Linked DNA regions of Cytobacillus luteolus. Each later gene encodes a partner of the first gene's protein in a complex. Links are inferred from orthologs where the notes say so. Each region holds a gene or a part of one and is shown in the gene's direction. Other genes may lie near its edges. The genes, in order: secY and secG.

Region 1 (8,998 bases):
AAATGAATGAAACTGAAAAGAAACAAGTTATCAAAACTTGGTCTCGTCGTTCAACGATTTTCCCTCAATTTATTGGTCACACAATTGCTGTTTATGATGGTCGTAAGCATGTACCAGTATATGTTACGGAAGATATGGTTGGTCACAAACTAGGTGAATTCGCACCTACCCGTACGTATAAAGGCCACGCAAATGACGATAAGAAAACAAGACGCTAATGAGAGGAGGCATTTATTATGCAAGCTAAAGCTGTTGCAAACACAGTTCGTATTGCTCCTCGTAAAGCACGTTTAGTGATAGATTTAATTCGAGGTAAGCAAGTAGGTGAGGCAGTGGCGATCCTACGCCATACGCCTAAGGCTGCTTCTCCAATTGTAGAGAAAGTACTTAACTCTGCAATTGCAAATGCAGAACATAACTACGAAATGGACGCTAATAACCTAGTAATTACAGATGCTTTTGTTAATGAAGGTCCAACATTGAAACGTTTCCGTCCACGTGCAATGGGTCGTGCTTCACAAATTAACAAACGTACTAGCCACATTACAATCGTGGTATCAGAAAAGAAGGAGGGATAATCAGTGGGTCAAAAAGTTAATCCTATAGGTTTGCGTATCGGAGTTATCCGTGATTGGGAATCAAAATGGTACGCAGGCAAAGATTATGCAGACTTATTACATGAAGACCTTAAGATTCGTGAGTATATCGCTAAGCGTCTACATGATGCTTCAGTATCTAAAATAGAAATCGAACGTGCTGCTAACCGTGTAAACGTAACTGTTCACACTGCTAAACCAGGTATGGTAATTGGTAAAGGTGGTACAGAGGTTGAAGCACTTCGTAAAGCGTTAAACCAATTAACTGGTAAACGTGTACACATCAATATTCTTGAAATCAAAAGAGCAGATATGGAAGCAATTCTTGTTGCTGAAAACATCGCTCGTCAATTAGAAAACCGTGTATCTTTCCGTCGTGCACAAAAGCAAGTTATCCAACGTGCAATGCGCGCTGGTGCAAAAGGAATTAAAACAATGGTTTCTGGTCGTCTAGGCGGTGCAGATATCGCTCGTTCTGAACATTATAGTGAAGGAACAGTTCCTCTTCATACACTTCGTGCTGATATTGACTATGGCACTGCAGAGGCAGATACAACATACGGTAAAATCGGAGTTAAAGTTTGGATTTATCGTGGAGAGGTCCTTCCTACGAGAAAGAAAACTGAGGAAGGAGGAAATTAATTATGTTAATGCCAAAACGCGTTAAGTATCGTAGAGAACACCGCGGGAAAATGCGTGGTAATGCTAAAGGTGGTACTGAGGTTCACTTCGGTGAATATGGTATTCAAGCACTTGAAGCATCATGGATTACGAACCGTCAGATTGAGGCAGCTCGTATCGCAATGACTCGTTATATGAAACGTGGCGGTAAAGTATGGATTAAAATTTTCCCTTCTAAGCCGTACACAGCAAAACCTTTAGAGGTACGTATGGGATCCGGTAAAGGGGCGCCTGAAGGATGGGTAGCTGTTGTAAAACCGGGTAAAATAATGTTTGAAATTTCAGGTGTATCTGAAGAAGTAGCAAGAGAGGCACTTCGTTTAGCATCTCATAAGCTACCAATCAAAACTAAGTTTGTAAAACGTGAAGAAATTGGTGGTGAATCAAATGAGTAATCCAAAAGAAATTCGTGAATTAACCACTGCCGAAATTGAACAAAAAGTTAAATCTTTAAAAGAAGAGCTATTCAACCTACGCTTCCAGTTAGCTACTGGTCAGCTTGAGAACACAGCTCGTATTCGTGAAGTTCGTAAATCGATCGCTCGTATGAAAACTGTTATCCGTGAGAGAGAGATCGGCGTTAATAATCGTTAACCAGAGAGGAGGGTTTGCTAAATGAGTGAACGCAACCAACGCAAAGTCTATACTGGTCGTGTCGTGTCTGACAAGATGGATAAGACAGTCACAGTTCTTGTAGAAACCTATAAGAAACATTCACTTTACGGGAAGCGCGTAAAGTATTCTAAAAAATTCAAAGCTCATGATGAGAATAACGAAGCAAAAACTGGCGATATCGTAAAAATTATGGAGACTCGTCCGTTATCTGCAACAAAACGCTTCCGTTTAATTGAAGTTGTAGAAAAAGCAGTTATTATCTAATATATGTTCGGATAAATCACAAATCCGAAGGGAGGTTTCATAATGATTCAACAAGAAACTCGTTTAAAAGTAGCTGACAACTCTGGAGCTCGTGAAGTTCTTACAATTAAAGTTCTAGGTGGTTCAGGTCGTAAGACAGCAAATATTGGTGATGTTATTGTTTGTACAGTAAAACAAGCAACACCAGGAGGCGTTGTTAAAAAAGGTGACGTAGTTAAAGCGGTAATTGTTCGTACAAAACGCGGAGTACGTCGTAATGATGGATCATATATTCGTTTTGATGAAAATGCTTGCGTAATTATCCGTGATGACAAGGGTCCACGTGGAACTCGTATCTTCGGACCTGTAGCACGTGAATTACGTGACAATAACTTTATGAAAATCGTTTCATTAGCTCCGGAAGTATTATAAATCAATTAAAGAAATGCCTTTTAAGGAGGTGCGAGTTAGATGCATGTAAAAAAAGGTGATAAAGTTCAAGTTATCTCTGGAAAAGATAAAGGTAAACAAGGTGTAATCCTTGAGGCTTACCCAAAGAAAGACCGTGTACTTGTTGAAGGTGTGAACATTGTTAAAAAACACTCTAAACCATCACAAGCAAACCCACAAGGTGGAATCATTAATAAAGAAGCAGCTATCCATGTATCAAATGTAATGCCATTAGATCCTAAATCAGGAACTCCTACAAGAGTTGGATTTAAAGTAGAAGATGGCAAAAAGGTACGTGTTGCAAAAAAATCTGGTGAATTATTAGATAAATAGTAGAAGAAAGGAGGTACTGAAATGAACCGCCTAAAAGAAAAATTTCAGAATGACATTACACCTGCTTTAATGAGCAAGTTTAACTATTCTTCAGTTATGGAAGTTCCTAAACTAGAAAAGATCGTTATCAACATGGGTATTGGTGATGCGGTTGCTAATTCAAAAGCATTAGATACAGCTGTTGAGGAATTAGCTACAATTACTGGTCAAAAGCCTGTAGTAACAAAAGCTAAGAAATCTATCGCAGGTTTCCGCTTACGTGAAGGTATGCCTATCGGTGCTAAAGTTACATTACGCGGTGAGCGTATGTATCAATTCATAGATAAACTAATTTCAGTTTCTCTTCCACGTGTACGTGACTTCCGTGGTATTTCTAAGAAATCTTTTGATGGCCGTGGTAACTATACACTTGGTGTTAAAGAACAATTAATCTTCCCTGAGATTGATTACGATAAAGTATCTAAAGTTCGTGGTATGGATATCGTTATTGTAACAACTGCTAAATCAGATGAAGAAGCTCGTGAGTTATTAACTCAATTCGGAATGCCGTTCCAAAAGTAAAGGAGGCGATATCGTGGCTAAAAAATCTATGATTGCGAAACAAAAACGCGTTCAGAAATTTAAAGTACAAGAGTACACTCGATGTGAGCGTTGCGGACGTCCTCATTCAGTATTACGCAAATTTAAACTTTGTCGTATTTGTTTCCGTGAACTAGCTTATAAGGGTCAAATTCCTGGTGTTAAAAAAGCAAGTTGGTAAAACCCGATAATGGGAAGGAGGTAAAATTACAATGGTCATGACAGATCCTATTGCAGATATGCTAACTCGCATCCGTAATGCGAACATGGTACGTCACGAGAAATTAGAAATCCCAGCTTCAAAAATTAAGAGAGAAATCGCTGAAATTTTAAAGCGTGAAGGATTCGTTCGTGATGTTGAGTATGTAGAAGATAACAAGCAAGGAATCATCCGTATTTTCTTGAAATATGGTGCAAATAATGAGCGTGTAATCACAGGATTAAAACGTATTAGTAAGCCTGGTCTTCGCGTATATGCGAAAGCTGATGAAGTACCACGTGTATTAAACGGTTTAGGAATTGCGATTATTTCAACTTCACAAGGTGTTTTCACTGACAAAGAAGCTCGTCAAAAACAAGCTGGTGGAGAAGTACTAGGTTACGTTTGGTAATAAGTTTTTAAATGAATGGAGGTGTAATAGATGTCACGTGTTGGTAAAAAACTTTTAGAAATCCCAACTGGTGTTACTGTTACAATGAATGATAACACTGTTACTGTGAAAGGTCCGAAAGGCGAACTTACTCGTACTTTCCACCCTGATATGACTATTAATGTGGAAGATAACGTTCTTAGCGTTACTCGTCCTACTGATAATAAAGAGCATCGTGCACTTCATGGTACAACTCGTAGTATTCTAGGAAACATGGTTGAAGGTGTAGCAAAAGGTTATGAAAGAGGTCTTGAATTAGTGGGTGTCGGTTACCGTGCTTCTAAATCAGGAAACAAACTAGTTCTTAACGTTGGTTACTCTCATCCTGTTGAAATTACTCCTGAAGCTGGAGTTGAAGTAGATGTACCAGCTAACACTAAGATCATCGTTAAAGGTATCGATAAAGAACGTGTTGGTGCACTTGCTGCTAATATTCGTGATGTAAGACCACCTGAGCCTTATAAAGGAAAAGGTATCCGTTACGAAGGTGAAAAAGTTCGTCGTAAAGAAGGTAAAACTGCTAAGTAATACCGCTTAGAAAAAAGAAAGGAGTGACGTAGATGATTACGAAACCTGATAAAAATGCAGTTCGTAAGAAAAGACATGCACGTGTTCGTTCAAAATTATCAGGAACTGCTACACGCCCTCGTTTAAATGTGTACCGTTCAAATCAACACATTTATGCTCAAGTAATCGATGATTTAAATTCAGTAACGATTGCTAGTGCTTCGACTTTAGATAAAGAACTTAGCTTAGAATCTTCGGCAAACATGGATTCTGCAGTTAAAGTTGGTGAGCTAGTTGCTAAGCGTGCTCAAGAAAAAGGTGTTAAAACGGTAGTATTCGACCGTGGAGGATACCTATATCATGGACGTATTAAAGCTTTAGCTGACGCTGCTCGTGAAGCTGGTCTAGAATTTTAATCAAAAAAGGAGGGACATAACATGCGTCGCGTAGATCCAAACAAATTAGAACTTGAAGAGCGCGTTGTTACTGTCAACCGTGTTGCTAAAGTAGTAAAAGGTGGACGTCGTTTCCGCTTTGCTGCATTAGTCGTTGTTGGCGATAAGAACGGCCATGTCGGAATGGGTACTGGTAAAGCACAAGAAGTACCAGAAGCTATCCGCAAAGCTATTGAAGATGCTAAGAAAAACTTGATCACTGTACCAATGGTTGGAACAACAATTCCACACCAAGTTATCGGACAATTTGGTGCAGGTAACATACTACTTAAGCCTGCTTCAGAGGGTACTGGGGTTATCGCTGGTGGTCCAGTGCGTGCAGTACTTGAATTAGCTGGTGTTAATGACATTTTATCTAAATCTCTAGGTACAAACACACCTATCAATATGGTGCGTGCTACTATTAATGGTCTTAACCAATTGAAGCGTGCTGAAGATGTAGCTAAGTTACGTGGTAAATCAGTTGAAGAACTGTTAGGATAAGGAGGGAAATAAAATGGCAAACAAATTAGCAATTACCCTCACTCGTAGTGTAATAGGTCGTCCTGAAGATCAACGTGTAACTGTTCGCACACTTGGCTTGAAAAAGATGCATCAAACTGTAGTGCACGAGGACAATGCTGCGATTCGCGGTATGATTAATAAAGTTTCTCATCTAGTTACAGTTACAGTTACAGAACAATAATCGAATCTTTATCAATAAGGAGGTGCCCAAATGAAACTTCATGAATTAAAACCAGCAGAAGGTTCACGTAAAACTCGTAACCGAGTAGGTCGTGGTACAGGTTCTGGTAACGGGAAAACATCTGGTAAAGGTCATAAAGGTCAAAACGCTCGTTCTGGCGGAGGAGTTCGCCCAGGATTTGAGGGTGGTCAAACACCTTTATTCCAACGTCTTCCTAAACGTGGTTTCACAAACATCAGTCGTAAAGACTTTGCTATTGTAAACCTTGAAACGTTAAACCGCTTTGAAGACGGCACTGAAGTTACACCTGAACTTTTATTAGAGACCGGTGTAATCAGCAAGTTAAACTCAGGTGTTAAAGTCCTTGCTAAAGGTGCTGTTGAAAAGAAGCTTACAGTGAGAGCTCATAAATTCTCATCTGCCGCTAAAGAAGCAATCGAAGCAGCAGGCGGTAAGGCTGAGGTGATCTAATGTTTCAGACAATCTCCAATTTTATGCGCGTAAGTGATATCAGAAATAAGATCATTTTCACTCTTTTAATGTTAGTTATATTTCGAATTGGTACATTCATACCTGTTCCTAGTGTAAATCCAGATGTCCTAAAAGCTAGTGATGAATTAAATGTGTTTGGTATCTTAAATACGTTTGGTGGGGGAGCACTTTATAACTTCTCTATCCTAGCAATGGGGATTATGCCTTACATTACAGCATCCATTATCGTGCAGTTGTTACAAATGGATGTTGTACCAAAGTTCACTGAGTGGTCAAAGCAAGGTGAAGTAGGTCGTCGTAAATTGGCTCAATTTACTCGTTACGGTACAATTGTGCTAGGTTTTATCCAAGCACTTGGTATGTCTTATGGATTCAACAATATGGCTGGCGGTCAATTGATTGAAAACCCAGGAGTAGGTACTTATCTATTAATCGCTACAGTTTTAACTGGTGGAACTGCATTTTTAATGTGGTTAGGAGAACAGATTACTGCTAAAGGAGTAGGTAATGGTATTTCAATCATTATCTTCGCGGGGATCGTAGCTGCTATTCCTACGACAGTAAATCAAATCTATGCACAGCAGTTTGGCGATGCAGGAGATGCTCTATTCTTACGTATTGTTACTGTTGTTTTACTTTTATTAGCTGTTATTGCAATCGTGGTTGGTGTAATCTTCATTCAACAAGCATTACGTAAAATCCCGATTCAGTATGCAAAGCGTTTAGTTGCGAATAGTCCAGTTGGTGGACATTCAACACACTTACCGCTAAAAGTTAATGCAGCAGGAGTAATTCCAGTAATCTTTGCTATTTCATTTATCATTACTCCACCAACTATCGCTTCGTTTTTTGGTCAAAATGATGTAACATTATGGATTCAAAGAACATTCGATTATTCACAACCGGTTGGAATGATTTTATATGTTGCACTAATTATTGCTTTCACTTATTTCTATACATTCGTTCAGGTAAATCCAGAACAAATGGCAGAGAATTTAAAGAAGCAAGGTGGATATATTCCCGGCATCCGTCCAGGAAAGAATACACAGGAATATGTAACTCGTATTCTATATAGACTTACATTTGTTGGTGCGATCTTCTTATCAGTAATTTCAGTCCTTCCTGTATTCTTTATAAACTTTGCTGGCCTACCACCTTCAGCACAAATTGGTGGAACAAGTTTGCTAATCGTTGTTGGTGTTGCACTTGAAACAATGAAACAGCTTGAAAGTCAGCTTGTAAAGCGCCACTACAAAGGCTTTATTAAATAATATGGTACTGGGAATTTAATTCCCAGAACCTGAATATAAGAGACTGAGGGGGAACAAATATGAACCTAGTATTGATGGGACTACCTGGTGCTGGTAAAGGCACTCAGGCAGAGCGAATTGTTGATAGCTATTCAATCCCTCATATCTCAACGGGTGACATGTTCCGTGCTGCGATTAAAGAAGGAACACCACTTGGAATAAAAGCAAAATCATTTATGGATCAAGGAAACTTGGTTCCAGATGAAGTGACAATCGGTATTGTTCGTGAACGATTAAGTAAAGATGACTGTGAAAAAGGCTTTTTACTTGATGGTTTCCCTCGAACTGTTGCTCAAGCTGATGCATTAGAAGGAATGCTTTCCGAATTAGGAAAGACAATTGACTATGTAATTAACATAGATGTTGACCAAAGCATTCTTATGGATCGTCTTACAGGCCGTAGGATTTGTAAAAGCTGTGGATCTACTTACCACTTAGTTTTTAACCCACCTGCACAAGATGGGGTTTGTGACAAATGTGGAGGAGAGCTATATCAGCGTCCAGATGATAATGCTGAGACTGTAGGTAATAGACTTGAGGTTAACTTAGAACAAACTAAGCCACTTCTTGATTTTTATAATGCTAAAGGGTATCTTCGTAATATTAATGGTCAGCAACATATTGATGAGGTATTTGCTGATATAAAAGCACTACTTGGAGGTTCGGGTGAATGATTATTTGTAAGACTCCACGTGAGATAGAGATCATGCGTGAAGCTGGCAAAATCGTTGCTCTAACACATCAAGAACTGCAAAAACATATTACACCAGGTATTAGTACAAAAGAATTGGATGCAATCGCTGAGAAGTTTATTCTCAAAGCTGATGCACTTCCTTCCTTTAAAGGGTATAATGGTTTTCGCGGAAGCATCTGCGCTTCTGTAAACGAAGAATTAGTACACGGGATACCAGGTGATAGAATACTTCGAGATGGTGATATCATTAGTATCGACATAGGTGCGAAGTATAATGGTTACCATGGAGATTCTGCTTGGACATATGCAGTTGGTACTATATCAGAGGAAAACCAAAAACTTCTAAAGGTTACCGAGGAATCACTATTCAAAGGTTTAGATCAAGCAAAGCCTGGTGAGAGGCTTTCGAATATCTCTCATGCAATTCAGGACTATGTTGAGTCTCACAACTTTTCGATCGTACGAGAGTATGTTGGGCATGGTGTTGGGCAAGACTTGCATGAAGACCCTCAAATCCCTCATTACGGTCCTCCTAATAAAGGACCAAGGCTAAAGCCAGGGATGGTGCTTGCAATCGAACCAATGGTGAATGCAGGTAGTCGATACGTGAAAACGTTAGCTGATAACTGGACTGTTGTCACAGTTGATGGTAAAATGTGTGCTCACTTTGAACATACAATTGCTATTACCGAAAATGGATATGAGATC
Region 2 (16,225 bases), on another replicon or contig:
ATCAACTGGTCGTTTTACAAAGCGTTCAGATGCAGCTAAACATTTAGAAGCTGGTGCTAAAAAGGTAATCATCTCAGCTCCTGCGTCAGATGAAGATATCACAATTGTAATGGGTGTAAACCATGAAAATTATGATGCAGCTAACCATCACGTTATCTCGAATGCATCTTGTACTACAAACTGTTTAGCACCATTTGCAAAGGTACTTAATGATAAATTCGGTATTAAACGTGGAATGATGACAACTGTTCACTCATACACAAATGACCAACAAATTCTAGATTTACCACATAAAGACTATCGTCGTGCTCGTGCCGCTGCAGAAAATATTATCCCAACTTCAACTGGGGCAGCAAAAGCAGTTTCATTAGTTCTTCCAGAATTAAAAGGAAAACTAAATGGTGGAGCAATGCGTGTACCAACTCCTAACGTTTCATTAGTTGACCTTGTTGCTGAGCTTAACACAGATGTTACAGCTGAAGATGTGAATGCAGCATTTAAAGCAGCTTCTGAAAATGAGTTAAAAGGAATCCTTTACTATAGCGAAGAGCCATTAGTATCAAGTGACTACAACGGTAGCCCAGCTTCTTCAACAATCGATGCATTATCTACAATGGTAATGGAAGGAAGCATGGTTAAAGTTATTTCTTGGTATGATAACGAAAGTGGATATTCTCACCGTGTAGTTGACCTTGTTGACTATATCGCTTCAAAAGGTTTATAAGATCGTTCTTCTGTCGAAAAATAGCCTTGGATTTTCTTGGTATATTAACCAAACTAATACTATAATAGATGTTGGTGTTAAACAAAGGGGAGAGGGGCAGATACCCCTCTCCTATTTTTAAGTATTAGAGGTTGTTCAAAAAGTCCGGGAAAAATAACTGTCGAATTTCTTCGTCAGCTTGCTCCTCCACTCCTCACGTATTATAAGCATACGCTCTGGTGCTCGGAGGCTGCACTTCCTCGAACTTCTCGGCTCTTTTTGTCCTCCTTCTTGAACAAACAATATGGAAACGGAGGGTATTAAATGAACAAAAAATCGGTTAGAGATATCGAAGTAAATGGAAAACGAGTATTTTGCCGTGTTGATTTTAATGTTCCGATGAAAGATGGCGCAGTTTCAGATGATACAAGAATCCGCGCAGCACTTCCTACCATTCAGTTTTTAACTGAAAAAGGCGCGAAGGTAATATTAGCTAGTCATCTAGGACGTCCCAAGGGTGAGGTTGTTGAGGAAATGCGCTTAACAGCAGTGGCTGGACGTTTAAGTGAACTGTTAGGAAAAGAAGTACATAAAACAGATGAAGCGTATGGGGATTCGGTAAAACAGAAGATTGAGGAATTGAATCAAGGTGATGTTTTACTACTTGAAAATGTACGTTTTTATCCTGGAGAAGAAAAGAACGATTCAGAATTAGCAAAGTCTTTTGCAGAGTTAGCAGATATTTATGTAAACGATGCCTTTGGTGCAGCACACCGAGCTCATGCATCAACAGAAGGAATTGCGAATTACCTACCAGCTGTATCAGGTTTATTAATGGAAAAAGAACTTGAGGTATTAGGTAAAGCTCTATCAAACCCAGATAGACCATTTACAGCAATCATTGGTGGAGCAAAGGTTAAAGATAAAATCGGAGTGATCGAAAACCTACTAGAAAAAGTTGATAACTTAATTATCGGTGGTGGACTAGCTTATACATTTGTAAAAGCACAAGGCCATGAAGTAGGTAAGTCACTTCTAGAGGAAGATAAAGTTGATTTAGCAAGGTCCTTTATGGAAAAAGCAAAAGAAAAAGGCGTTAAATTCTACATGCCGGTTGATGCTGTCGTTGCAGATGACTTTTCAAATGATGCAAATACAAAAGTAGTTGCAATCGATTCGATTCCATTTGATTGGGAAGCCTTGGATATTGGACCTGAAACTAGCAAATTATATAGTGATGTGATTGCTAACTCTAAACTAGTTATTTGGAACGGACCAATGGGCGTGTTTGAACTAGAAGCATTTGCAAATGGTACGAAGTCTGTAGCACAAGCACTTGCTAATGCAGAAAATACATACACCGTCATAGGTGGTGGAGATTCTGCAGCAGCTGTTGAGAAATTTAATTATGCAGAAAAAATGGACCACATCTCAACAGGCGGAGGAGCATCCCTAGAATTCATGGAAGGCAAAGCACTTCCAGGAGTGGTTGCTTTAAACGATCGCTAATTTTTAAAAAACGAAATGAGAGAGGTGTAGCATGAGGAAGCCAATTATCGCAGGAAACTGGAAAATGCACAAAGTTCTTTCAGAAGCTACTTCATTTGTTGATGAGGTAAAAGGTCTTATTCCATCATCACAAGTTGTAGATTCAGTCGTATGTGCACCTTCACTATTTTTAGCACAATTAGTATTAAGCGCAAAAGGTACAGAATTAAAAATCGGTGCTCAAACTATGCACTTTGAAGAAAGTGGCGCGTTTACAGGCGAAGTAAGCCCTGTTGCCTTAAAGGATGTAGGAGTAAGCTACGTAATTATCGGGCATTCTGAGCGCCGTGAAATGTTTGCAGAAACAGATGAAACAGTAAACAAGAAAACACTTGCAGCTTTCCAGCATGGGTTAACACCGATTGTTTGTTGTGGTGAAACATTAGAACAACGTGAAGCAGGACAAACAAATGAAATTGTGGGCTCACAAATTCAAAAGGCACTAACTGGCTTAACTGAAGAGCAAGCCAAAAATGTCGTAATTGCTTATGAACCAATTTGGGCAATAGGCACAGGTAAGTCATCTTCTGCAGAAGAAGCAAACGAGACGTGTGGTTACATCCGTAAAATTGTAGCTGAGCAATTCTCAAGCGCTGTAGCTGATGATGTTCGTATTCAGTATGGTGGAAGTGTTAAACCAACGAATATTAAAGAATATCTATCTCAACCACATATCGATGGTGCATTAGTTGGTGGTGCAAGCTTAGAGGCTGCGAGTTTCCTACAATTGTTGGAGGCAGGTAATAATGAGTAATAAGCCAGTTGCTCTCATTATTTTAGATGGATTTGCGCTACGTGAAGAAACAAAGGGAAATGCTGTAACCCATGCAAATAAGCCAAACTTTGACCGTTACTGGAATCAATATCCTCATGCTTCATTAGTTGCTAGCGGGGAAGCTGTTGGTTTACCAGAAGGACAAATGGGGAATTCAGAGGTTGGGCATTTAAATATTGGTGCTGGACGAGTGGTTTACCAAAGTTTAACGAGAGTAAATGTTGCGATTCGTGAAGGTGAATTTGAACAAAATGAAACATTCCTTCAGGCAATGACTCATACTAAAGAGAAAAACTCCAACCTTCATGTATTCGGCTTGTTATCTGACGGAGGTGTACATAGTCATATTCAGCATCTATATGCATTGTTAAAGCTAGCAGCTGCTGAAGGTGTAAAAAATGTGTATGTACACGGATTTCTAGATGGTAGGGATGTTGGACCTCAAACAGCGAAACAATATGTTGAAGAATTGAATGAAGAGATGAGAAAAATAGGTGTTGGTGAAATTGCTACGATATCTGGTCGATACTACTCGATGGACCGTGATAAGCGCTGGGAACGTGTTGAAAAAGCATACCGAGCGATGGTGTATGGTGAAGGACCAACGTATCAAAGTGCACTAGAATGTGTCAACGATTCCTATGAAAATGGCATCTATGATGAATTCGTTTTACCATCTGTTATTTTAAAACAAGATGGTTCACCAGTTGCTACGATCCAGGATAATGACGCTGTTATTTTCTATAACTTCCGTCCTGACCGTGCGATTCAAATCTCGAATACATTTACGAACGAAGATTTTAGGTCATTTGAACGTGGAGAGAAACATCCTAAGGATTTAAATTTTGTGTGCCTAACCCACTTTAGTGAGACCGTTCAAGGTTATGTAGCATTCAAACCAACGAATTTGGATAATACACTTGGTGAAGTTTTAGCCCAAAATGGATTAAAGCAGCTACGAATTGCAGAGACTGAAAAGTATCCGCATGTAACTTTCTTTATGAGCGGAGGGCGCGAAGCGGAGTTTCCTGGAGAAGAGAGAATATTAATTGACTCTCCAAAGGTTGCAACGTATGACTTGCAACCTGAAATGAGTGCATATGAAGTGAAGGATGCTCTTTTAAAAGAAATAAAAGCAGATAAGCATGACGCAATCATCTTAAACTTTGCAAACCCAGATATGGTTGGACATTCAGGAATGTTGGAACCTACAGTTAAAGCAATCGAAGTAGTAGATGAATGCTTAGGTCAGATTGTAGATGCTATCATTGCTAAAGGTGGAACGGCAATTATTACTGCTGACCATGGCAACGCAGATGAAGTGATCACGTTAGAAGGAACTCCAATGACAGCTCATACGACCAATCCTGTTCCAGTTATCGTTACGCAAGATGGAATCGAATTACGTCAGGATGGCATATTGGGAGATTTAGCTCCGACTGTTTTGGATTTATTAAAAGTTAGTAAGCCTTTAGAAATGACAGGCATAAGTTTAATTAAAAATTAATTTACATAAGGAGAGATTATTCATGTCAATTATTGTTGATGTATATGCTCGCGAAGTATTAGATTCACGTGGGAACCCAACTGTTGAAGTAGAAGTTTATACAGAGTCAGGTGCATTTGGTCGTGCGATCGTTCCAAGTGGTGCTTCTACTGGTGAACACGAAGCAGTAGAATTACGTGATGGTGATAAAAGCCGTTATTTAGGAAAAGGTGTACTAAATGCAGTACATAATGTAAATGAAAAGATTGCTCCAGAAATTGTTGGCTTTGACGTAACAGAGCAAGTGGCAATCGACAGAGCGTTAATCGAGCTTGATGGCACTCCAAACAAAGGAAACCTTGGTGCAAATGCAATCCTAGGTGTATCAATGGCTGTTGCACATGCTGCTGCTGATTTCTTAGAAATTCCATTATACCAATACCTAGGCGGATTCAATTCTAAAACTCTTCCAACTCCAATGATGAACATCATCAATGGTGGAGAGCATGCTGATAACAACGTGGACATCCAAGAATTCATGGTAATGCCTGTAGGAGCTGAGTCTTTTAAAGAAGCTTTACGTATGGGAACTGAAATTTTCCACGCTTTAAAAGCTGTTTTAAAAGAAAAAGGATTAAACACAGCTGTTGGTGATGAGGGTGGATTCGCTCCAAACTTAGGTTCAAATGAAGAAGCTCTTCAAACAATTATGACTGCAATTGAAAAAGCAGGCTACAAACCAGGTGAGCAAGTGAAGCTTGCAATGGATGCTGCATCTTCTGAGTTCTATAACAGAGAAGACGGCAAATACCACTTAAAAGGTGAAGGCAAAGTATTCACTTCAGAAGAAATGGTATCTTTCTACGAAGATCTTGTAAACAAATACCCAATCATCTCAATCGAAGATGGTTTAGATGAAAATGACTGGGAAGGTCATAAATTACTAACTGAGCGTATTGGTAATCGCGTTCAATTAGTAGGTGACGACTTATTCGTTACAAACACTGAGAAGTTAAGCCAAGGTATTGAAAAAGGAATTGCTAACTCAATTCTAATCAAAGTGAACCAAATTGGTACATTAACTGAAACATTTGATGCAATTGAAATGGCGAAGCGTGCAGGCTATACAGCAGTTATCTCTCACCGTTCAGGTGAAACAGAAGACAACACAATTGCTGATATCGCTGTTGCAACAAACGCTGGTCAAATCAAAACAGGTGCACCATCTCGTACAGACCGTGTAGCTAAATACAACCAATTACTACGTATCGAAGATCAACTAGCGAACACAGCACAATACGCTGGAGCAAAAGCGTTTTATAACTTAAAATAATAAAAAAACTGGTATCAAGGCTCTTGTCCTTGATACCAGTTTTTTTAATAAACTCCTTTTTCATTCTTACTCCTCTTACTCTTTGCCTCTTTTTCATGTCCTTTTACTTTCGGTTCATTTTCACCTAAGTAGATGCGCTGATATTTCTTTGAAGTTTCAAGTAACTCGTCATAATTCTCATTAATCATGTTTGTTCACCCCCCTCATAATTTGCTCAGAAAGTAAGAGAACAAAGATGGTAGTTTAACCCACTACAGACCGAGCACCGGACTGATTCCATGATGCGAAAAATACCTGTGAATGAAAGCTATTGTCCACAAACCTAATTTGTGGTACATTTAAACTACTGCTAAATGTGTTTAGGAAACAATTTTATTCTTATTCACGGTGATTACCCACGCCTTGGGTTTTCACAAGCCCATGTCTTATCAGGAGGTGTTGACTTAATGCTACACACATTACTTATTACATTACTTGTTATTGTAAGTATTGGTTTAATTGTATCTGTTTTACTTCAATCAGGGAAAAGTGCTGGTCTTTCTGGAGCGATTTCAGGTGGAGCTGAACAACTATTTGGTAAACAAAAGGCTCGTGGTCTTGATGCAGTTTTACAAAAAGCTACGATTGTTCTATCAGTACTATTCTTTGTACTAACAATTGCAGTTTCATATGTAGGTTTATAATTACCGGATATTACTTTAAAAGGGTCTGACCACATTGTAGGTCTGGCCCTTTTTTATGTAATTAGAGGGTATTTTTCAAACGTTTGTTTAAAAATAGAAGGAATTCAATCAAACGTTTGTTTAAAAAAAGGCGAAATTTAATTAAACGTTTGTTTGAATTTACGATTTTTACTCACTATTTATAGAGGAATCATAAGAAAGTCCAAATGCCGGCTTTTTCAAAGATCAGATTCCTCTTAATTGCATCGAATAAAAGCATATGATAATAATGAAACTATACTATCACGAAGGAGTAATCGTTTTATGAAAAGAGTAGTACCGAAGCCTTTCTTTTTTGAAGGAGGAGATAAGGCGGTCTTGCTTTTGCACGGGTTTACCGGAAACTCGGCTGATGTTCGAATGTTAGGTCGTTTTCTAGAAGGAAAAGGATATACATGTCATGCGCCTCAATACAAAGGACATGGCGTACCACCAGAAGAACTTGTCCATACAGGTCCTGAAGATTGGTGGCAGGATGTTATGGGTGGCTATGAATTTTTAAAAGAAAAAGGGTATGAAAATATCGCGGCAGTTGGATTGTCTCTAGGTGGGGTATTTTCCTTAAAATTGGGTTACACTGTACCTATAAAGGGAATTGTACCAATGTGTGCACCTATGTATATCAAAAGTGAAGAGGTTATGTATAACGGAATTCTAGATTATGCGAGAGAATACAAAAAATATGAAGGTAAATCACCTGAAGAAATTGAAACTGAAATGATTGAATTTCAAAAAACACCAATGAATACATTGAAAGCCCTACAAGAGCTAATCTCTGATGTTCGTAATCATGTAGACCATATTTATTCACCAACGTTTGTTGTACAGTCAAGACATGATCATATGATTAATACGGATAGTGCTAATATAATTTATAACGAAGTTGAGTCAGATCAGAAATTGATCAATTGGTATGAGGAATCAGGTCATGTTATTACTCTTGATAAAGAGCGTGAACAATTACATGAAGATGTATTTCAATTTTTAGAATCACTAGACTGGTAAGGAGGGATAGAATGGATCAAGAAATTAGGCAGCATATAGATAAGCTACTTTCTTTTATGAAAGAAGAGGCATACAAGCCATTAACTGTTCAAGAATTAGAAGAGGCATTTGGTATTCAAGATTCGTCAGAGTTTAAAGAGTTTGTTAAAGCACTAGTTGTAATGGAAGAAAAGGGGTACGTCGTTAGAACGAGAAGCAATCGTTATGGACTACCTGAAAAAATGAATCTTGTCCGTGGGAAGTTAACTGGACATGCTAAAGGGTTTGCTTTTGTTATACCTGAAGATAAAACAATGGATGATGTGTTTGTACCACCACCTGATATGAACAATGCCATGCATGGTGATATAGTACTCGTTCGAATTAACACTGAGGCTTCGGGCGCACGTAAAGAGGGAACCATTGTTAGAATCATTGAACGTGGTGTAACAGAAATTGTAGGAACGTATACTGAGAGTAGAAACTTTGGGTTTGTAATTCCAGATGACAAGAAGATTGCCAATGATATTTTTATTCCAAAGGAAGCTACAAATGGTGCAGCAGAGGGGCATAAGGTAGTTGTAAAGCTAACAACTTACCCTGAAGGCCGAATGAGTGCTGAGGGTGAAGTAATCCAAATTCTTGGTCATAAAAATGACCCGGGTGTAGATATCATTTCTGTTATACATAAGCACGGTTTACCTCAGGAATTCCCGAAAGAGGCATTAGATCAAGCAATAAGTGTACCTGATACAATTAATGAGGCTGAAATTAAAAACCGAAAAGACCTCCGTGACCAAGTCATTGTTACCATTGACGGAGCAGATGCGAAGGACTTAGATGATGCTGTTACTGTTACAAAACTGGAAAACGGTAACTATAAATTAGGTGTTCATATTGCTGACGTTACTCATTATGTTACTGAGGGCTCTCCGATTGACAAAGAAGCGAGTGACCGTGGAACGAGCATTTACTTAGTTGACCGAGTAATTCCGATGATTCCTCACCGTCTATCGAATGGGATTTGTTCATTAAATCCGCAAGTTGATCGATTAACACTATCTTGTGATATGGAAATTAATAGTGAAGGTGCCGTTGTAAAACATGAAATCTTCCAAAGTGTGATTAAAACGACAGAACGTATGACTTATTCAGATGTGAACAAAATTCTTGTTGATAAGGATGAAGAAGTCAGAGGTCGTTATGATTCACTCGTTCCGATGTTTGAGGAAATGGAAGTACTCGCTCAAATCCTTCGTGAAAAAAGGATGAAGCGTGGTGCAATTGATTTTGATTTTAAAGAAGCTAAAGTACTAGTAGATGACGAAGGAAAGCCAACAGAAGTTGTACTTCGTGAGCGTTCAGTGGCAGAAAAGCTGATTGAAGAATTCATGTTAGCTGCTAATGAAACAGTAGCTGAGCATTTCCATTGGATGAATGTTCCGTTCATTTACCGTATCCATGAAGATCCTAATGAAGAGAAACTAAGAAGGTTCTTAGAGTTTATTACGAACTTTGGTTATGTTGTTAAAGGAACTGGGAACTCGATTCATCCGCGTGCTTTACAGGAAATTATTGAATCTGTTCAAGGGCAACCAGAAGAAATGGTTGTATCAACCATTATGCTTCGTTCGATGAAGCAGGCAAAATATGATCCTGAGAGCTTAGGTCACTTTGGATTATCAACAGATTACTATACACATTTCACATCACCAATTCGACGTTACCCAGACTTAATTGTCCACCGTTTGATTAGAACGTACTTAATCAATGGCGAAATTGATAGTGGTACACAGGCGAAATGGAAAGATAAATTAGCAGGTATCGCTGAGCACTCTTCTAATATGGAGCGTCGTGCAGTTGAGGCAGAGCGTGAAACAGATAGCATGAAGAAAGCAGAATACATGCTTGATAAAATTGGTGAAGAATATGATGGGATTATTAGCTCTGTAACAAACTTCGGAATGTTCGTTGAGCTTCCGAATACGATTGAAGGGCTAGTACATGTTAGTTATTTAACGGATGACTACTATCGTTATGATGAGCGTCATTTAGCGATGATTGGTGAACGAACTGGAAATGTATTTAGAATCGGAGACGAAATTACCGTTCGTGTTGTAAATGTTAATAAAGATGAGCGTTCCATTGATTTTGAAGTAGTGGGCATGAAAGGGTCACGCCGTCCACTTTCAAAAGAAGCTCCGAAGGTTATTAGAGCGGATAGAGGACCAAGTCGCCGTAAAAAGACAGACACCAAGACTTCTGAAAAACAAGGTGATCCAAATAAACCACCAAAGAAGAAGAAAAAGTTTTATGATAATGTACCAAAGCAAAAGAGTAGAAAGCGTAAACGCAAGTAAAGATTAACCCCTTAGGAAAATACCTAAGGGGTTTCTGTTTAGTTACATCACTCTTTTTATCTTCTGACTAGACTGCTGATGTTGTAAAAGTATTTTCTCAAGTTCAAGCTCAATTCCTGTCAGTTGATCGCCAATTGGATCCGGTAGATTGCAATGGTTTAAATCTTTTTGGACTTTGATACCATTTTGGATAACGACACGTCCAGGTATGCCGACAACGGTTGAGTTAGAAGGTACTTCATGTAGTACGACTGAACCAGCTCCAATTTTTGAGTTTTCACCTACTGTGATTGAACCAAGAACTTTGGCGCCAGAAGCAATTAGAACATTGTCCATAATAGTTGGATGTCTCTTTCCTTTTTCCTTCCCTGTGCCTCCGAGTGTAACACCTTGATAAATGGTAACATCATTTCCTATTTCACAGGTTTCCCCAATAACAACACCCATTCCATGATCGATAAAGAAACGCTTGCCGATTTTAGCTCCTGGATGAATTTCAATACCGGTAAAGAAACGAGAAATTTGAGAAATTAATCGTGCTATAAAGTAAAACCTCTTTCTATAAAATTTATGAGCAATACGGTGAGACCAAATAGCATGTATACCAGAATAGGTTAGTATCACTTCTAAAACACTTTTAGCAGAGGGGTCTTGCTCGAACACCATATTTATATCCTCTTTCATGGTTATTAACATCTATTTCTTCCTCCTAAAAACCTTTTTGGTTAATTGTTCTATATTTATAGAACTTATTTATATTTTTCATTATATTAAAACCGGAAATAAAATCAATAATTTTGCTTACTTAAATTAAAAGTAGTTTATTGTTCATGTTAATCAGGATATACTCTACCTAACAACAACTACTAAAAAGGACGGAGAATTGTGGTGAAACCCTTAAAGAAAATTTGTATATTTTGTGGATCGAGTTTTGGAAATTCCTCTATCTATCAAGAAAAGGTTAATGAATTAGGGACAATTTTAGCAAAAAGAAACGTAGAGTTAGTCTATGGCGGTGGAAATGTTGGTTTAATGGGGGAAATTTCTCGATCGGTTCTTGCTCATGGAGGACGTGTAACTGGGGTTATCCCAGAAGTTATTTATCAAAATGTTGAACATATTGAGCTTACGGAGCTATTTGTAGTTAAAGATATGCATGAGAGGAAAGCGAAGATGTATGATCTTTCTGATGGGTTTATAGCGTTACCAGGCGGCATTGGAACACTAGAGGAATTGGCTGAAGTGATGACATGGTATCAAATTGGATACCATCAAAAACCAATTGGAATTTATAATGTAAATGGTTTTTATGATGGTCTTCTTGACACGTTTAAGCACATGATTAATGAAGGTTTTCTAAAGAAAGAGTATATAGATTCACTTGTAATCTCGGATGATCCAGATTCACTCCTTGAGAAAATGTCGAATCAAGAGATGAACTCCATTAATAAATGGACAAAGTAAGCGGGTAACAGTTGCCTAATGCAAACAGTAAAACATGTATAGGGAGTCGCCTGTCAAACGATATCTAGAAAGGTATTTTTTACTCCCTTATATATTCATAAAAATAAACCAAAACTGTTTGAACTAATAGATAAATTGGTATGGAATAGGTAAGTTGATATCCTGATTTATAGGTAAACACATCAAACTTAACATTAATCCACTCAAACAGTATTCCAGCTAACGTCCAAAGTGCGATATAGAAGATTGTTTTTATCCCATTAATATCCCATTTAACATAATAATAGATAAACAAGTATCCAAATGGACCATATACTAAATAAGCAAATAAATCCATCACGGTATACTTTGGTCCATCCATAATATCATAAAAGTCAAAAGGGGCTGCCCCAATTGTGCTATCAAATAGACTTGCAAATAAAATTCCGATAAAGATTAATAAGAAGCTCACAAAACGATTTGAAAACAATTTAGGCAGTATTAAAATAACACCATAAAATACAACTACTGCAGCAATAATAAAGAAATCGTTTCTACCAAAACTATTTTCTACAAAAGGTATTGCATTGGCTATCATCACGTCCACCCTATCTTTTTAAACAATCTCAGACAACCATAAGATAATAGTAAAAGACCAAACAGATAGCATATTGTAAAGAAAAAGTTCCAGGTTTTATAGCTAATAATTTCAAGTTTTAAGTTTAGAGCTTCAAGAACCATTAATATACCCAGTGATAGTAATAAAGCGATTATCTGCCCTTTTCCTACATCCCTTTTAAAAATCTTATTTAAACAGTAGGAAACAAGTAGTGGATTTAGAAAACTTCTATGTAGTATATAACTACTGTATCTAACTAGTTCGTGTGAGATACTGACAAGATTAAATGTCTCTGAAACAAGTAAATAACTATGAGTATTCACTGTAGACACCAGCATAAAGACAAACATGATTTCTCTATTTCCAATCACCTTTTTATCAACTATTACTAAACCTAATACAAACCACATTATTACTATATAGATCACCAAAGACATAATAAACCACCTAGTTTGGTTTTTTATAATATGTATTTATTCATGCTTATTTATTCTTCTAAATTAAAGTATGTTTTCAATTAGACTGTACTTACTTTAGCTAATTAATATGGAAAAGGCACGCTTTGGGGTGCATTAGAGATACATTTTATTTTAAAAATTTAGTTACAACGGTAGGTTTGGAACCCGTCATTTGAAATAAGAGGTTATTTTTGTTAAAATGATAGGTACCGTTTGTAAGGGGGAAGTGCGATGCCAAAAGGGACAGGAAAGGTCATTGCTCAAAACAAAAAAGCGAATCATGATTTTTTTATTGAGGAAACATATGAAACAGGGATTGTTCTACAAGGGACTGAAATTAAGTCGCTAAGAGCAGGTCGTGCGAACATGAAGGATTCCTATGCAAAGGTGCAAAATGGTGAAGTGTTCCTACACAACATGCATATCAGCCCTTATGAGCAAGGTAACCGTTACAATCACGATCCACTTCGTACACGTAAATTGTTGCTTCATAAACGTGAAATCAGTAAACTAATTGGATATACAAAAGAAACTGGTTATACATTAGTTCCTTTAAAAATCTACCTGAAAAATGGGTATGCAAAGCTTTTGCTTGGCCTTGGTAAAGGTAAAAAGCAATACGATAAACGTGAGGATCTTAAGCAAAAAGAGGCTAAGCGAGATATCGAGAGAGCATTCCGAGACCGTATGAAGGAATAGCTTACAGTTATTTACAATTGAAATCATAAGAGAGTATGTTATAATAACGTTGTAAGGTAATTGAATAGCGACGAGTAAGAGTTATTCACTGAGGACATTGATCCTCTTATCCGATACACCCTTTTATATATGGGGACGCTACGGATTCGACAGGGGTAGTTCGAGCTTGGGTTGCGAGTCGAGGGGATCGGCCTCGTTAAAACGTCAACGCCTATAACTGGCAAAGAAAACAACAACTTCGCTTTAGCTGCTTAATAACAGTCTATAGCGGTTCCTCCCTCCATCGCCCATGTGGTAGGATCAGGGACTCACTCTAAGTGGGCTACGCCGGAGTTCACCGTCTGAGGACAAAGGAAGAGAACAACCAGACTAGCTGCTCGGAAGCCTGTCGATAGGCTGAAGGGTTAGCGAAATGCTAATATATCGACTACACTCGTAGATGCTTAAGTGCCGATGCTTTTGGACGTGGGTTCGATTAGTTATTAGTCGCCTTATGTGGTAACACATAAGTGAAAATTCGGCTTTATCGGTGAAACCTAAGTCGCACACATAATTGCGATATGGCAATGCCGAGCGGTATGTGGAGCAATCCAACAGCCGTGTATCGACTTATAGACTACCACTCACCTGGTAGTACTAGGATGCAAAAAATTCTACCTTAGTAAGGTAAATATATATTTTGCATAATACGCCGAAGGACCTAACAAACTACAATAGGTTCAAGATATAGTCAGTGCCACGATGAAAATCTGGAATAGCACGTCCCACCGTCTCCACCAAATACATATTTGGTGGTTTTTATTTTGTCTTTTGTGACTGGAACCATAATCTTGCCGTTTTGGCAACGTTATGCTTCAATAAACTTGTGGCAAGAATATGCTTCAAAAAGTTAAAGTTGGTCTGTTAAGTTATGAACTGTAGAGATAAATACTCTACAGTTTTTTATTTACTGAACATCATACATACTTCGGACTTTGTGAAGATTTTCACTTGAATTAACGGGAAGGTTAGTTTAAGAAGCTCGTGATAATATAGGACTAAATAACAAAAGCAAGCAGGTGGAAAAATGATTAATCCTATCCTACAGTCCTCGCATATTCGGTATGATGAGTGGGGAGAAGAACCCGATGATTTTTATGTCTGTTTAGAAGCATTTATTGGAGAAGAGGATAAAGAAGGTTCAGAAGTGTTTACGTTTCATGTTATTAGTCCAAAGAGACTTTTAAAAAACTCGAAGGATACCCTTGAAATAGAAGTTGGGAGAGGGTACTTAATCACAAGCGATTATAGCCTACCAAGGATTGAAGCCAAAATTGATCAATTATTGAAAAACTGTAAAAAAGAAAATTGGGATTTGGCTATAAATGCTATAAGCAGATACGGAATATGGGAAGATGAAAGTTAAATTGCTTATTCAACAAACGATGGCGATTCTTCAATAGTGGATGATCACCTTTTTCCCTATTCAAGTAACGAAGCAGGTTAGTTGAACAAAAAATAGAATTACTTAAGGTTAAAAAAGTGTAATATAGAGAAAACACATATTGAGGGGAACGCTTATGAGACTATGTTTTATTGGGGGAGGAAACCCTTTAGTCGGAGAAATTGATGATGTAATGAATTATTTATCTAATTACGTTGAAGTAGGGGATAAAATCTTAGTAATTCCTTTTGCAACGGAGGAATCAAAAATTGATAGATGGCTTAACTCTGCCAAAAAGTCATTTGAGGATATTGGGGTAGAGCAAATTAAACTTCTTGACAATCAACTCACAAATCAAGAAATGAAAAACCAAATTAACGAACATAATGTGCTTTATTTTACTGGTGGGCGACCAGAAAAGCTAATGGAGAGTTTGGTAGAAAAAGAATTAGTTCAAGCCATAAAAGTTTTTTCGGGATTAATGGTTGGTGTTAGTGCCGGCGCGTTAGTTTTTTGTGGGGATTGTGTAATTACGAAAGATGAAGATTATCCTCAAACAAAAGTAATTAAAGGTTTAGGGTTAGTAGACTTTAGTGTAGAGGTTCATTATAAAGAAACGATAGACGAAGAATTATTATCTATATCAGACAAAAGGGATATATACGCAATTCCAAATGGTAGTGCAGTATTTTGGGATAAAAAAGTAGTTACACCAATTAACGATGTGTTTCACATAAGTAAAAGAAATAAAAATAGATTGGCGAAATAGGGAATCAAAAAGGTATGCTCCTTATTAAGCTACCATGAAAATAAACTTCTGGAATTTAGTAAAAAAGGCAATACTGAACTAGACGCAGCTCATTCAATTTTTAAAAATAGGAGAGCGCCGATCTGATGTTCACTATAGATAGTTGACTAGTTTAAGATGCTTCAGGTTCTTCTAAGGTTACTGTGTATCCTAAGCTTTCGAGTCTTCGAAGTGAATGTTTTACAATCGATTGCTGTCTCTGTTTGTCAAAGTAGTCTTCGCCTAAGTCTACATACATTTCTTCACGAGTTAAAAGGTAATACGCTATTCTCATCATCGCATGAGCGACTACAATTCCGGCTCGTTTCTTGCCTTTTCGCGAGGCTGTTCGCCGGTAGAGTGCTCCGAGATAGTTCTTAGAACCTTTTACTGAATGAGCTGCTTCAGTTAATGCTGATCTCAAGTATTTGTTGCCTTTTTTAGTTTTGGCTGATTTCCTCTTTCCTGCACTTTCATTATGCCCAGGTACCAAACCTGCCCAGGAACACATGTGAGATGCACTTGGAAATTGATTTTTAACATCAGTACCAATTTCAGATAGAATTTGTTCAGCCATTCGTCTAGCTATACCCGGAATAGAATCCAATCGATCAATATCTTCTTGATAAGAGCTCACTCTTTCCACTACCTCAGAATCTAGCATCTCGATTTGTTCAGTTAGAAAATCAATGTGCTTTAAAATAGTCTTCAACATAAGGCGCTGATGCGAACTAATATATCCTTTAAGAGCTAGCTCTAACTCTTCTTTCTTCTTTTTTAATGTACGTTGAGCGAAGTTTGCTAGTATTTCAGGATCTTCTTCACCTTCTGCAATTGCGTTAAGCATATTTCTAGCTGAAACTCCCATTACATCTGAAACAACAG

Evidence for each region.
Region 2: the proteins of secY (region 1) and secG are in contact, whole or in part, in a crystal structure (PDB 5AWW), measured with the Thermus thermophilus proteins. The link is inferred for Cytobacillus luteolus from one-to-one orthologs. Residues at the interface, in WP_096411648.1 of Thermus thermophilus: Leu14, Gln16, Arg17, Phe20, Ile34, Pro35, Pro37, Ile72, Arg108, Arg109, Asn112, Gln113, Arg116, Ile117, Ile120, Pro145, Gly146, Trp147, Phe152, Phe155, Val156, Val159, Thr160, Val162, Ala163, Gly164, Ala166, Leu167, Trp170, Glu173; in WP_223903268.1 of Thermus thermophilus: Tyr5, Ile9, Tyr12, Leu13, Ala16, Leu19, Val20, Val23, Leu24, Gln26, Glu27, Pro28, Gln30, Gly31, Ala32, Asp34, Leu35, Met36, Gly37, Gly38, Ser39, Ala40, Asp41, Leu42, Phe43, Ala45, Arg46, Val48, Tyr53, Thr56.

The regions. Positions count from the first base shown.
Region 1 is NZ_JAGGKM010000011.1:38,264-47,261, forward strand. Bases 5,513-8,410 are described here. They hold secY (preprotein translocase subunit SecY), read left to right. Parts: upstream 5,513-6,264; coding sequence 6,265-7,557; downstream 7,558-8,410. Other genes in these bases: rpsE (30S ribosomal protein S5), read left to right, coding at 5,513-5,592; rpmD (50S ribosomal protein L30), read left to right, coding at 5,606-5,794; rplO (50S ribosomal protein L15), read left to right, coding at 5,825-6,265; J2Z26_RS21020 (adenylate kinase), read left to right, coding at 7,617-8,270; map (type I methionyl aminopeptidase), read left to right, coding at 8,267-8,410. In the rest of the region: rpsS (30S ribosomal protein S19), read left to right, coding at 1-218; rplV (50S ribosomal protein L22), read left to right, coding at 237-578; rpsC (30S ribosomal protein S3), read left to right, coding at 582-1,238; rplP (50S ribosomal protein L16), read left to right, coding at 1,241-1,672; rpmC (50S ribosomal protein L29), read left to right, coding at 1,665-1,871; rpsQ (30S ribosomal protein S17), read left to right, coding at 1,893-2,156; rplN (50S ribosomal protein L14), read left to right, coding at 2,199-2,567; rplX (50S ribosomal protein L24), read left to right, coding at 2,607-2,918; rplE (50S ribosomal protein L5), read left to right, coding at 2,940-3,479; J2Z26_RS20980 (type Z 30S ribosomal protein S14), read left to right, coding at 3,493-3,678; rpsH (30S ribosomal protein S8), read left to right, coding at 3,710-4,108; rplF (50S ribosomal protein L6), read left to right, coding at 4,139-4,675; rplR (50S ribosomal protein L18), read left to right, coding at 4,708-5,070; more of rpsE, read left to right, coding at 5,092-5,512; more of map, read left to right, coding at 8,411-8,998. UniProt on the Bacillus subtilis protein: The central subunit of the protein translocation channel SecYEG. Consists of two halves formed by TMs 1-5 and 6-10.
Region 2 is NZ_JAGGKM010000005.1:372,810-389,034, forward strand. What follows is about bases 5,129-7,909. They hold secG (preprotein translocase subunit SecG), read left to right. Parts: upstream 5,129-6,291; coding sequence 6,292-6,528; downstream 6,529-7,909. Other genes in these bases: eno (phosphopyruvate hydratase), read left to right, coding at 5,129-5,845; J2Z26_RS16320 (hypothetical protein), read right to left, coding at 5,890-6,033; J2Z26_RS16330 (alpha/beta hydrolase), read left to right, coding at 6,832-7,572; rnr (ribonuclease R), read left to right, coding at 7,584-7,909. Outside these bases: gap (type I glyceraldehyde-3-phosphate dehydrogenase), read left to right, coding at 1-724; J2Z26_RS16300 (phosphoglycerate kinase), read left to right, coding at 1,028-2,212; tpiA (triose-phosphate isomerase), read left to right, coding at 2,244-3,005; gpmI (2,3-bisphosphoglycerate-independent phosphoglycerate mutase), read left to right, coding at 2,998-4,533; more of eno, read left to right, coding at 4,556-5,128; more of rnr, read left to right, coding at 7,910-9,911; cysE (serine O-acetyltransferase), read right to left, coding at 9,954-10,607; J2Z26_RS16345 (LOG family protein), read left to right, coding at 10,797-11,375; J2Z26_RS16350 (hypothetical protein), read right to left, coding at 11,455-11,952; J2Z26_RS16355 (hypothetical protein), read right to left, coding at 11,952-12,410; SsrA-binding protein SmpB, read left to right, coding at 12,663-13,130; J2Z26_RS16370 (Imm8 family immunity protein), read left to right, coding at 14,197-14,535; J2Z26_RS16375 (Type 1 glutamine amidotransferase-like domain-containing protein), read left to right, coding at 14,690-15,322; J2Z26_RS16380 (IS110 family RNA-guided transposase), read right to left, coding at 15,474-16,225. UniProt on the Bacillus subtilis protein: Involved in protein export. Participates in an early event of protein translocation.